DNA from 2 places in the Paenibacillus riograndensis SBR5 genome. Region 2 is predicted to be linked to the other one. Evidence: riboswitches for the same ligand, from Rfam matches in the RefSeq annotation. Region 2 holds a riboswitch; the other holds the start of a gene.
What was found. Region 2 has a riboswitch for cyclic di-GMP ahead of PRIO_RS34595 (anti-repressor SinI family protein). Riboswitches for the same ligand answer to the same signal wherever they lie in the genome.
Positions count from the first base shown of each region.

Region 1: linked by a shared signal. The riboswitch ahead of PRIO_RS22245 (thiamine pyrophosphate-binding protein) and the one ahead of PRIO_RS34595 (anti-repressor SinI family protein) in region 2 are both predicted to bind cyclic di-GMP.

Region 1 covers NZ_LN831776.1:5,227,920-5,234,429, forward strand. Annotated here, with positions in the region: gene serA (phosphoglycerate dehydrogenase) at 1-11, shown strand, start outside; gene PRIO_RS22230 (SDR family NAD(P)-dependent oxidoreductase) at 211-1,059, opposite strand; gene PRIO_RS22235 (helix-turn-helix transcriptional regulator) at 1,209-2,204, shown strand; gene PRIO_RS22240 (methyl-accepting chemotaxis protein) at 2,337-3,587, shown strand; cyclic di-GMP riboswitch class I at 4,087-4,180, shown strand; gene PRIO_RS22245 (thiamine pyrophosphate-binding protein) at 4,307-5,941, shown strand; gene PRIO_RS22250 (carboxymuconolactone decarboxylase family protein) at 6,014-6,382, shown strand.
Region 2 covers NZ_LN831776.1:549,709-556,218, reverse strand. Annotated here, with positions in the region: gene PRIO_RS02470 (TasA family protein) at 4-612, shown strand; gene PRIO_RS02465 (helix-turn-helix domain-containing protein) at 868-1,200, shown strand; gene PRIO_RS34595 (anti-repressor SinI family protein) at 1,294-1,449, opposite strand; cyclic di-GMP riboswitch class I at 1,479-1,572, opposite strand; gene PRIO_RS02460 (2-oxoglutarate dehydrogenase E1 component) at 2,011-4,881, shown strand; gene odhB (2-oxoglutarate dehydrogenase complex dihydrolipoyllysine-residue succinyltransferase) at 4,932-6,224, shown strand.

The DNA of each region.
Region 1 (6,510 bases), 3.2 Mb from region 2:
TTCTGCTGTAGAAGCCATTTCACTCCATCTATAGCTCTGGCAAGTTAGCAAAAAAACCGCTCTTTCGAAAATGGAAGCCTTCCGGCACCATTTCAAAAGAGCGGTTTTTAAAATATAAGAATTTATATGCTTCACCCAATAAATGTTCCTTATATTTCTCGCTGAAACGGTACCGTCCTGTAAAAGGACGGCGAAGCCGTTTCCACTTGTTTATTCCGGTACTTTAAATACCGGGACAAGCCGTCCATCTACATCAGTGAAGCCGTATTTTTCCGCAAGGCTGCCTACCTGCTGCGGGATTCCCGTCATGGCCAATACCTCCGGGTCAGCAGCCAGCCGGACCACGGCCCGGCCGATATAGGCTGTGGACTCACTGGTCTGCAGCTCTGCCACGTCCTGCCAGTGCTCTTCATCTGTATTCAGGCTCTCCAGAACCAGTTCGGTCCGCATCCAGCCGGGCGAAAGCGGGATCACGGCTATTTTGTCTGCCGCAAGCTCTACAGACAATCCAAAAGCCATGCGTACCAGCGCATTTTTGGCCAAGTCATAATAAAAGTTGTCAATATATTTGTAGTGGTCCCAATACGTTGTATGAATAATGATTCCACCGCCTTCCCGGTTGCTGCGCATCAGCGGAACGGCGTAATAATTCGTCATAAGCTGCGCCCTCACTCCCGCATCGAACATATGGCTCCAATGGTCTGTAGGCAGCTCCCAGAAGGGTTTGCTCGCGATGGACCGCTCGTTGCCGCCCCACACATTGTTGACCAGGATATCCAGCCTGCCCTGCTCTGACGATATCCGCCCGATGACGGCTTCTGTCTCACTATCCCGGGTATGGTCGCAGCGGACCGCTTCCCCTTCTCCTCCAGCCGCCCTGATCTCGTCCAGCACACTGTCAATGGTTCCTTTACGCCGGTCCTCTTGCGAAAGCCCCCTGCTTCTGCCTGTAATGTACACGTACGCTCCCGCTTTTGCCAGCTCCAAAGCGATTCCCCGGCCGGCTCCCCGGCTTCCTCCGGTAACCAGTGCCACTTTCCCTTGCAAATTAGTCATCATTACCGCTCCCCTCATGATTCTTGATCCTGGTTTTATGTGTTCTTGTGTTTGCTATAGTTATCATAAACTCTATATATGACATCAATTGACATATAAATATGATAAACTGAAAAAGATTGAAATTAAGGTACCCCTGTGAGGAGGACGTTATGAGAGCCGACCGTTTATTATCTATCCTGCTTCTGCTGCAGAACCGCGGCAAAGTCACCTCCCGTGAGCTTGCCGGCACCCTGGAGGTGTCTGAACGAACGATATTTCGTGATATGGAGGCGCTGAGCGCCTCCGGAATCCCCGTATTGGCTGAAAGAGGCCGGGAAGGAGGCTGGATGCTCACAGAAGGCTACAGGACCTCGCTTACCGGCATGAAGCCCAAAGAAATAGGCGCACTGCAGCTCTCAGCCGATCCGTCCATTTTACAGGATCTTGGTATTCATGAGGATTACACGCTCGCCACACGCAAGCTGGAGGCTGCTGCCACTGCGAATACATTCCCTTCAGCCAACTATTTTAACCAGCGCATTCATATAGACAGTGAAGGATGGGTTCCCTCCAAAGAGAGTTTCCCCTTTCTCTCCGAATTGCAGACAGCTCTCTGGGAAGACCGGAAGGTAAATATCTCCTATCTCCGCAACGGGGAAGTAAAGAACAGAAAGATCGGACTGCTGGGTTTGGTGGCTAAACAGGGGGTCTGGTATGTTATCGGGGAGCATGACGGGCAATTCAGAACCTACCGGGTCTCAAGAATCATTGCCTGTCAAAAGATAGATGAAGCTTATACCCGGCCTGACGATTTTGAGCTTACAAGCTATTGGGAGTCATCCAAAGTATCCTTCAAATCAGCCCTCCCCAGCTATAAGGCCAAATTTTCATTGCAGTCTTCTTCCCTGCCAGTATTAAGCCAGGAACGTTATGTTACAGTGCTATCCATGGAGGATTCTCCAGGTTCTGCGTGGCTAAAGGTTGAAGCAGAGTTCAACACCATAGAAGCAGCTTGCCGGGTGATGTTGTCCTTAGGTCCTAATGTGATCGTCGGGGAACCGGAGGAATTGCGTGCCAGAGTATATAAGGCTGCCTTAAAAACAGTTCTGCTGGGCCGCAGGGTAAGGCGTTCCCTTCCGGGAAATTCCCAACCGCAGCAAGAATAGGCACTTGGTCCGCCCAGGAAAAGATAGCCGTTTCCCGTAATAATTTATGTCAATTCTTACAATAGACCTAACGTCCTGAAATCGCCTATAATATTACAATACTCAACATATTTATTAGGGGGAATAGTTATTATGGACTGGATGAACAAGCTTCCGCTAAAACAGAGAATTGTTGCCGGTTGTTATCTGATCGCCGCATTATTTGCAGTTCCTGTACTGATCACTTTATTGATCATGGGCAAGATTGTTATCGGAATTATACTGGTAGCGGTATTGGCAGCTCTTACCTTCCCTCTTTCACGCTTCATTGAGAGAACGCTTACATCTTCGTTTGACGACATTTCTAATGTTACACACACCATTGCAAAAGGCGACTTTACCAACCGGGCCGACGAGAACGGCTCTATGGGGGATATCAGCCGGTCCTTCAATACCATGATCGATAAGCTGAAAAAGATCCTTACCGATGCTTCGCAGATTACCCGCCAGGTTATGGATGCCAGCCGCGGCATTGAAGACAAGAACCAGAATCTGAAGATCGTAATGGCCCAGGTCGCCTCTTCGTCCAATGAACTGGCTCTTGGCGCAAATGAAATCTCCGTGGACATTGCCGACATGACCGAATCCATCAAAGACATAGAGACCAAGGTCTCCAACTATACGAGCTCGACCAAGGAAATGAACAGACGGTCTGTACATACATTGGAACTGGTTGAAAAAGGACGGCAATCGGTGGATACACAAGCCGAAGGCATGCGCAAGAATATACAAGCCACCCAGAAGGTGGCCGACACGATTGAAGCACTCTCCCAAAATGCCCGGGGGATTACCATGATCACCAAAACGATCACAGAAATCGCCGAGCAGACCAACCTCTTGTCGCTCAACGCCTCTATTGAAGCAGCCCGGGCCGGTGAACATGGCCGTGGTTTTGCTGTCGTGGCCCAGGAAGTACGCAAGCTGGCCGAGGAATCTACCGCCTCCACTAAAGAGGTGTTCAGTCTGGTGCGCAGCATAGAGAACGATATCAAGCAAGCGATTGAGAATATCGCCATTAACGAGGAAGTCGTTCAGGTACAGAATGAGATGATCATCGAAACGGCGAATATTTTCGCACAGATTGTGCAAAGCGTCCAATACATAACCGAGCAAATTGCTTCTTTCTCTGCCGAAAGCGACCTCATGCTGGAGAGCGCACTCAAAATCTCCGGCGCCATCGAAAATATTTCCGCAATTACCGAAGAAACGGCGGCGGGAACGGAAGAGGTCTCCGCAGCGATGAACGAGCAAATCCATGCCTTGCAATCCGTTGCCGAGGAGACTGAAAAAATGACCCAAGCGGTGTTCCAACTGCAAAAAACGATTCATATTTTCAAATTTTAACTGTTACGTGGAGACTGCCGTATCCTTCCTGCGGCAGTTTTTTTATTCACAAAATTTTCGCTGTTATATTCATCAGTTACAGTTTTTTTGCATTAGAAGAGCCCCTCCATTCTTTTGCACTTCTCTCCTTTTGCCTGCTTCCTTTTTTGGAATGCAAATATTTGCAGATGAACCGCTCTTTATTCAGTGGTCCTTTTTACATAGTGAATTTTACAATGCGTTCCATTATTATGGCTGACCAACCCTTCTGCAAGTGAATTTATAGTTCAAAATCCTCATTTTTAGATTATTTCAATATTTCTTCACAGTTTGCATTTTTGGACTTTTTTTCATTAGCTCTTTTTTCTCATTCATTCTTATATATATACAAAATTATACTGTTTTTCACATGGATACGATCAGGCAGGATTCGCCAAAATACGAGGTTATCAGCACAAATATATTGACAAAAGCTGAGTTAGAAATATATTGTAAAATAAAAAAAGGTATTATTTTCTTTAACACATATTGGCAAAATTCACCGAAAGGGAATGACGCAAAGCCATGGATCTACAGTCTCATTTCTATGGGACCATGACAGCCAGGTTGCTGAACAGCCGAACGTCCGGGTTTTCCTGCGTTCTCTATGGTTATTTACGCAGCCAACCTGTGCTCTCATGAGTACAGGTTTTCTATTTTGCTGAATAAATAAAAAAAACATTGGGTGGGGTGGATTTCCTTTGAAAACAGTTTCAGATTATATGGCTGAGGCACTACGAAACCTCGGTGTAACACATTCCTTTGGCATAATCGGCAAGTCTATTTGTCCCGTAGTCCTGAAAATGGTGGATTACGGCATTGAATTTATTCCGGGGAGACACGAATCCAGTTCCGGGTTCGAAGCCGCCGGCTATGCTCTCAAAACAGGTAAACTCGGAGTGGCTTTTGGGACCTCCGGACCGGGGGGTACCAATCTTCTCACCGCCGCAGCACATGCGAAGGCGAACAATCTTCCCGTACTTTTTATAACAGGCCATCAATCCATCAAGGAACTGGGAATTCCCCAGTGCCAGGATTCTTCGGCTTATCTGGCCGATCTGGCGGACATGTTCAGACCCGCGACCCTTTACAGCAAGCTGGTGGAACGCGGCGATCATTTCGGCACGATTTTCAATCATGCTATCTCCATTGCCTTGAGCGGACAACGGGGACCGGTTCATCTCTGTATCCCGTTTGATGTGCAGACCGAAGTGCTGGAAGAATGCCGGATTGTTATCCCTGAGCGCGAACATCTGGTCAGTGCCGGTAATTTGGAACGCGTACTTTCTGCCATTAATGAATCAAGCCATCCTCTGATCATTGCGGGCAAAGGGGTCAATCGTTCCGGCGCGCACGAGGAGCTTCTTCAACTGGCTGAAACCTTCAATATTCCGGTGGTCACCTCTCCCGGCGGCAAGGGTGCCATCGCCTGGGATCACCCGCTGTATCACGGCCCCATTGGTGTCGGCGGCTGCAAGCATGGCGAGGATTTGTTAAACCGCAGTGATGTGTTCATCGTGCTTGGCTCTCGTCTCAGCGATATGACCATCTGCAATCTTAAGGCAGAGAATCATCCGAAGACATTGATCCAATTTGACGTCGACCCTACCTTTGTCGGAAAAATATTAACCTCAGAGACAATCGCTGTAAGCGGGGACTTACGCGACAATCTTGCGTTCTATCTTCAGAATTTTGATTCGGCTGCTATTAAAAAGCACGAAACAGAAACCGATGTTCATTATGCGGAAGAGTTGCCGGTTCTGCCCAAGCTTTCGCTTGCTTCGGTCATGGACGCATTAAGCGACCTGATCCCGTACAACAACACCATTTTTGTTGATGATGGCAGCCATGGCTTCAATGCCGCGAAATGGTACAAGGTCAAAAAGCCCGGCAGCGTTGTTTTTGATGCCTATTTTGCCTGCATGGGCAATTCCATCGGGATGGCTATCGGCGCTAAAGTGGCTTCACCGGAAGAAACAATTTTATGCATTACCGGTGACGGCTGCTTCATGATGCTTGGCACAGAAATAAATACGGCCGTGTGCAAGGACATCCCGGTGATTTTTATCGTCGTGAACAATATGCAGCTCGACATGGCGTTAAAAGGCATGGAAAAAACAACAGGCAGAATCGACGGCACGATCTTCGAAGTTCCAATGGATGCCGTGAAGTTTGCTGAATCCTTGGGGGCCACAGGCTACAGATGCGAGACTCTGGAACAATTCACATCTGCTATCCATGCTGCAGTAGCCTCTAACCGCGTGGCTGTAATTGAATTGCTGACTGACCGTACTGAAGTGCCTCCGACGGCCCATCGCACCTTGAATCTCAACTAAGAATCAACAGCGGCAAGGACTCTCCACTCATGATTGCTCCTTGCCGCTCATTACTATTCAGGAGGCATCTCTGTGGAAAATACGATTAACAGCGGTCTCAGGCACTTTTCCAACCTGTCTGGCAATTACGGTGCCAAAGCTCTGGCTCCAATCAAGGAGCATTTTCCGGAGCTGGCCGAGTATATCATGGGCAACGCCTATGGTGACATTTTTCAGCGCACAACGATTGGTTCGGATTGGAAGGAAATTGCCGTTATTTCATCCCTGATTACCATGGGACAGTTCGAGCAGCTCGGAGTCCATTATGTGATGGCGCTCAGCGTCGGAATGACTGTGGATCAGATCAAAGGTATTTTGCTGCATCTGGTGCCCGTTGTCGGTGCGCCCAGAGTCATTTCAGCTTTTAATGTGCTGCTTGCCACACTGGAGGAAATCGAATAACTTTTTTCGACTTTTTTGTACACAATTCGACTTTATTCTTGCATATTAGATAAATATATGATTATATGGAAGGGAATTTATCCCAAAACTAAGCTTAAAATGTCGAATTAAGGCATAAAATTCTAAGG
Region 2 (6,510 bases):
AATATGGGTATCAAAAAAACATTGGGTCTTGGCATCGCATCGGCAGCACTCGGTTTGTCTTTGATTGGCGGAGGGACCTTCGCATACTTTAGTGATACTGCAACAAGTACGGCTACCTTCGCAGCAGGCACACTGGATCTGAACTCCGATCCTTCCGTAATTGTGGATATCCAAAACCTGAAACCGGGCGACACCGTAACCAAAACTTTTAAGCTTAAAAATGACGGAACCTTAGATATCGGCTCGATTCTGCTGAAAACCACCACTGAGGTTACAGATACCCTCGGCGACAACAACGGTGTCGATCTCAGCAAATTCATCAAGGTTAAATTTCTGAAGAACAACGATAAAGGAACGATCATCTCACCGGAAGTTGTGGTATATGAAACTACACTGGACGCCCTGAAGGGTCAAACCCCGGATCTGGTCAAAAATACCGGATGGGATCAAATTCTCACTGAAGCTGACGGCATCAAAGCACAGAGCAGCGACAGCTTTTCGGTCAAGTTCGAATTCGTGGATACTGGCGAAGCACAAAACTATTTCCAAAAGGATAAGCTGAAGCTGACCTGGAATTTCGAAGCCAAACAAGGCCCTAAAAAGGATTACTAATTCATAGCGGACTGCATTTTCTGAAGCAGCCTATCCTGATTCCGAATCCGGAAGCAGATTAGGCTGTTTTCCCTTGTAGCAACGATTTTTGTCCGTTGTAAGGAAATTTGTTATACTGACAAGTGGAAACGGCTCTGCGTCTTACGGGCGGCACCCGTTTCGGCGAGAAATATGAGGATGATTATTGGCGTAACCGTATAAATCCTTATATTTTAACAAAAAGTACGGAGGGGCGTTGTAATCGTGCCGGATAATATGGGAAGTCGCATCCACCATCTCCGTCTGGAAAAAGGCTGGTCCTTATCCGAACTGGCGGACAAGGCTGATGTTGCGAAATCATACTTAAGCAATGTAGAAAGAAATATTCAATCCAACCCCTCAATCCAATTTATCGAAAAAATCGCTGACGCGCTCCAGGTTTCCATCCACAGTCTGCTCTATGGCGAACCTTCGGATGCTGACGAATCCTCCCTGGACGGCGAATGGTTCCGGCTTGTCCAGGAAGCCATGGCCTCAGGTATAAGCAAGAGGGAATTCAAAGAGTTTCTCGATTACCAAAAATGGCGGCTGGAGCAGAAGGATCAATAATGGCGGTCATCCGCAGGCTCCAGCGATACAGAAAAGGGCACAGCGTATGATTGCTGTGCCCTTTTCTGTATGTATTTCCCCATAATAAACGCTCTACATCGCCTGCAATGCTGTTTTTTCGTTTAAAAACCGGCGGATTTCATCCGCCTCGATCCCTGCCTTCTTGGCCGACATCAGCAAATACACCCATTCTAAATCCAGATCACCCGTCAGCAGTTCTCCGTCATTCCCCTGGTTGGACTTATCCAAGAATATCTCCTCCTAGAATTTATGCGTCCCCAGGCAGTCCGGCCGTCGTAGTAGCTCCAGCATCTCTACAGTAGACCCGAGACTTTGTGTCCCTGCCTTTCGGCAGGTTTACCCTTTACTGGACCCTTTACATGAAAGGATCTGGTTAGAAACCATGAAACCGTTATCCGCAATAACATTATACAATATCTTACACGAAAAGTGTGTCGTTATTTGGAAATTTTTTATGCTAAGTAGTGCAAAAGAATAGCTTTTTTTGCTAACCTTTGTCCAAAAAATATGTCTTAAGAAGCTGTTGATGAACATTTCCGATTTATACATAGGTCATTGTTACTAGTTGAACCGGCTGCAAATCCTGATTCTGCAACCAATATCCGTTCTTCATCATTTCCGGACTGAATCATGCCGTTTTGCGAACGGATTCCCCGAAAGTATGAATTGATTACACGTCTTGAAAGTAGCACAATAAGATGTGAAATGAAACCGTAAACATCGCAGCTCCACTGGGCGCTCAAGCCACCATGCGGCCACGTGGAGTTCATCCGTTAGGAGGATGTATTCATGGCAGTTAAAGAGCCCTATAACGAATCCATTTGGAGTAAGTATCACGGCCCCAATCTGGGCTATATTCAAGAGAAATATGAGCAATTCGTTAAAGATCCCTCTTCAGTAGAACATCATTACCGTGATCTATTTACTGTTTCCGGCCCTCCTCCGCTTGCTCCGGATGCCGTACCGGCCCCGCAGCCGGCTCTTTCGGGAGGCACCGAGTGGCTGAGAAAGGCCGTAAGAGCTTCCAAGCTAATCGCCAATATTCGTATATATGGCCATATGGCCGCTAATATCGATCCGCTTGAGCAGGGGAATAACCCTATGGCGAAATGGCTGGATTATGAAACCTATGATCTCACCCGCGAGGACCTGATCGCTATGCCCGCCTCGCTGATCTGGGAGAATGCGCCGGCGGATGTTCATACCGCCTGGGACGCGGTTCACCGGATGCTCCAGGCTTATACGCAGACTATCGCCTACGAATTCGGGCATGTGCACGACGAACAGGAGCTGCGCTGGCTGAACAGCCAGGCAGAGTCCACAAGCTCTCCGGCCCCTCTGAATAATGCCGAGCGCAAGGAGCTGCTGAACCGCCTGATCCAGGTAGAGCAGTTCGAGACCTTCCTGCATAAAACCTTTGTCGGCCAAAAACGCTTCAGCCTGGAAGGCAATGATGCGCTGGTGCCTATGCTGGACGAGATTGTCCGTGCCGCCGCGCATGATGGAGCGGAACATATCCTGATGGGTATGGCCCACCGCGGACGCCTGAATGTGCTGGCTCATATTCTCGGGAAGCCCTATGATATTATTTTCTCGGAATTTCATCATTCCCCCAACAAGGAGCTGTTCCCTTCCGAAGGCTCCATGGGCATTAACTACGGCTGGACGGGTGACGTGAAATACCATCTGGGCGCAGACCGTGCCGTGCGCGAAGGTGAGACCGTCCGCACCCGCATTACACTGGCGAACAACCCGAGCCATCTGGAATTCGTCAACCCGGTTGTTGAAGGTTTTGCCCGCGCAGCTCAAGAGGACCGGAATTCTCCGGGGCTGCCGCAGCTTGACACGAACAAGGCCATGGCGGTGCTGATGCACGGGGACGCTGCTTTTCCTGGTGAAGGTATTGTCGCCGAAACGCTCAACATCGGCAAACTTAAAGGGTATTCCAATGGCGGCACCGTGCATATTATCGTCAATAACCGGATCGGGTTCACCACTGAAAGTGAAGATTCCCGTTCCACCCATTATGCGAGCGATCTAGCCAAAGGCTATGAAATTCCGATCGTTCACGTGAATGCCGATGATCCGGAGGCCTGCATCGCCGCCGTCCGTCTGGCCAGCGCTTACCGCAGCCAGTTCAAAAAGGATTTCGTCATTGACCTGATCGGCTACCGCCGCCACGGCCATAATGAAATGGACGATCCGGAGACTACCCAGCCGATTGTATACAGCAAAGTGCGCAACCATCCTACTGTGTACCGGGTCTATGCAGAACGCCTGCAGCGTGACAATATCATCAAGGCAGATGATGTGAAGCAGATGAACCTTGAAGCGGAGAAAGTGCTGCAACAAGCCTACGATCTGATGAAGGATGGCAAACACAAAAACGGTGAAACCAAGACCTCCGTTCCGGTACAGAGTGAAGCCTCCCAGCCGCAATCCACGGCAGTGCAGCTGGAACAGCTGCAGAGAATCAACCGCGAGCTCCTGACAGTGCCGGACGGCTTCAAGGTCTATCCGAAGCTGGAGCGGATTCTGCAGCGCCGCAAGGATGCGCTGAATGACGGGGAACGGATCGACTGGGCCCTGGCCGAGACACTGGCCTTTGCCACCATCCTGAAGGATGGCACACCGATCCGGTTAAGCGGCCAGGATTCCCAGCGCGGCACCTTTGCGCACCGCCATCTGGTGTTGCACGACAGCGAGACGGGCGGATTGTTCTCCCCGCTGCACCAGCTTAGCGATGCCAAGGCTTCCTTCGGGGTGTACAATAGTCCGCTCTCGGAAGCCTCGGTACTGGGCTACGAATACGGCTACAACGTGTTCGCACCCGAAACCCTCGTGATCTGGGAAGCACAGTATGGCGACTTCGCCAATGCCGCACAGGTAATCTTTGACCAGTTCATCGCTGCCGGGCGCGCCAAATGGACGCAGCGCAGCAATCTGACGATCCTGCTGCCGCATGGCTATGAAGGCCAGGGACCTGAGCATTCCAGCGCGCGGCTGGAGCGGTATTTGCAGCTCTCCGCAGAGGAGAACTGGACCGTGGCGAACCTAAGCTCTGCCGCACAATATTTCCACCTGCTGCGCCGCCAGGCCGCTTTGTGCGGCAAGAGCGATGCTCGCCCGCTCGTGATCATGGCCCCCAAGAGCCTGATCCGCAACCCGCGCAGCACTTCCTCCGGAGCCGAACTGGCTTCGGGCGAATTCCAGCCTGTACTGCCAGAACCGCTTCTCGGCGGCAACCCCGGCGGAGTCAAACGGCTGGTGGTGTGCAGCGGCAAGGTGACTCTGGATCTGCAGACCGAGCTGGAGGCTGGCAAAGACCAGGACTGGTCGTGGCTGCATATCCTCCGTCTGGAGCAGCTGTATCCTTTCCCTGAACGGGAACTGGCTGCGCACTTGAGTGCACTGGGCTCGCTTACAGAAATCGTATGGGTGCAGGAAGAACCGAAGAACATGGGCGGCTGGAGTTATGCCGAACCCCGGCTGCGGGCCATCGCTCCGCAGAACGTCAAGGTGCAGTATATCGGCCGTCCGGAGCGGTCCAGCCCGGCCAGCGGTTATGCTGACGTGCATACTTTTGAACAGCGGCGTATAGTTACAGAAGCCCTGAAATTGAATTCGCAAGTACAAGCGGCTGTACCGTCTTCCCGCTAGAGGGCGGTGTCACGATAATGAAACTATTCTATTTGGGGAGGTAACGGCCTGTGTCCGAAATTAAAGTACCCGATTTGGGCGAATCCATTTCCGAAGGAACCATCTACAAGTGGCTGGTAAAAGAAGGCGACACGGTCGGCCAGGGGGATGTGCTGGCTGAGCTGGAGACCGACAAGGTCAACCTGGAGATCAGCGCGGAGGAGGACGGTGTCATCTCCTCCCTCCTGCGCCAGGCCGGCGAGAATGTGGCCGTCGGCGAGACGATCGGCATCATCGGCAGCGGCGCCGGCACGGCAGGCGCTGCTGCGCCGCAGGCCGCTGACGGCGGCCAGCCGGAAGCGGCGGCTGTGGGCAGCAACGCGCCAGCCGCGGCCGCGCCGGTTGTTCCCGCCGCACCGGAAGGAGCGGCGGCAGGCACTGCGGCCCTGGCTTCGCCGGGGGCGCGCAAGCTTGCGCGGGAGCGGGGCATCGACCTCGGCGAGGTCAGCGCCCGCGACCCTATCGGCCGGATTGCTGCGGCCGATGTGAAGGACCACGGCGCAGCCCGGCCGGAGGCCGCTGCGCCAAGCGCTCCGCCGGCGGCAGTGAAGCCGGCTCCGGCGAAGCCTGCGGCGGCGGGCTCTGCGCCGCAGGAGGACGGCAAAGCCGTCGAGCGCAAGCGCATGTCGCGCAGACGGCTGACCATCGCGAGCCGCCTCGTCGAGGCGCAGCAGACTGCGGCCATGCTGACCACCTTCAACGAGGTGGACATGACCGCAATCCTCGACCTCCGCAAGCGGCGCAAGGATGCCTTCAAAGAGAAGCATGATGTCGGACTCGGCTTCATGTCCTTCTTCACCAAGGCCGTGATCGGCGCGCTCAAGGCCTATCCGCTGCTGAACGCTGAGATCGACGGCGAGGATCTCCTGATCAAGAAATACTACGACATCGGCATTGCCGTGTCTGCCAAGGAAGGCCTCGTAGTGCCGGTTGTCCGCGACGCGGACCGTCTGAGCTTCCCGGAAATTGAGCGGCGGATCGGCGAGCTGGCCTCCAAGGCCCGCGCCAATACGCTCAGCCTTCCGGAGCTGCAGGGCGGCACCTTCACCATCACCAATGGCGGGGTATTCGGATCGCTCATGTCGACACCGATCCTCAACACCCCGCAGGTCGGCATTCTCGGCATGCACAAGATCCAGCTCCGTCCGATCGCCCTGGACGAAGAAAGAACCGTCAACCGCCCGATGATGTACATCGCGCTGTCCTATGATCACCGCATTGTAGACGGCTCCGAAGCGGTTAGCTTCCTCGTAAAGGTCAAGGAGCTGCTGGAAGATCCTGAAGCGCTGCTGCTGGAAGGGTAGCCTTGCCTTTAGAAGGCTAAGCCTGTATAACTCGGGGACATCAAATCACCACAAATCTAGGGATAATTTCATTCAAGGGGGCTGTGCGGACCGTTGCAACGTTCGCATAGCCCTCTTTTCGCTATAACACCGGCTTTCTGAGGACTTCTTGCGTCGGCATCCCTTTCGCAACGTTACCCGGCAGATGGGCAAGTAGAATTTCTCCACCTAATTTCCCAAAATTCGCACATCAGGGAAGATTAGTGGGAATTTCTCCATCTAATCCAGGAAATTTAGCCCCATACGG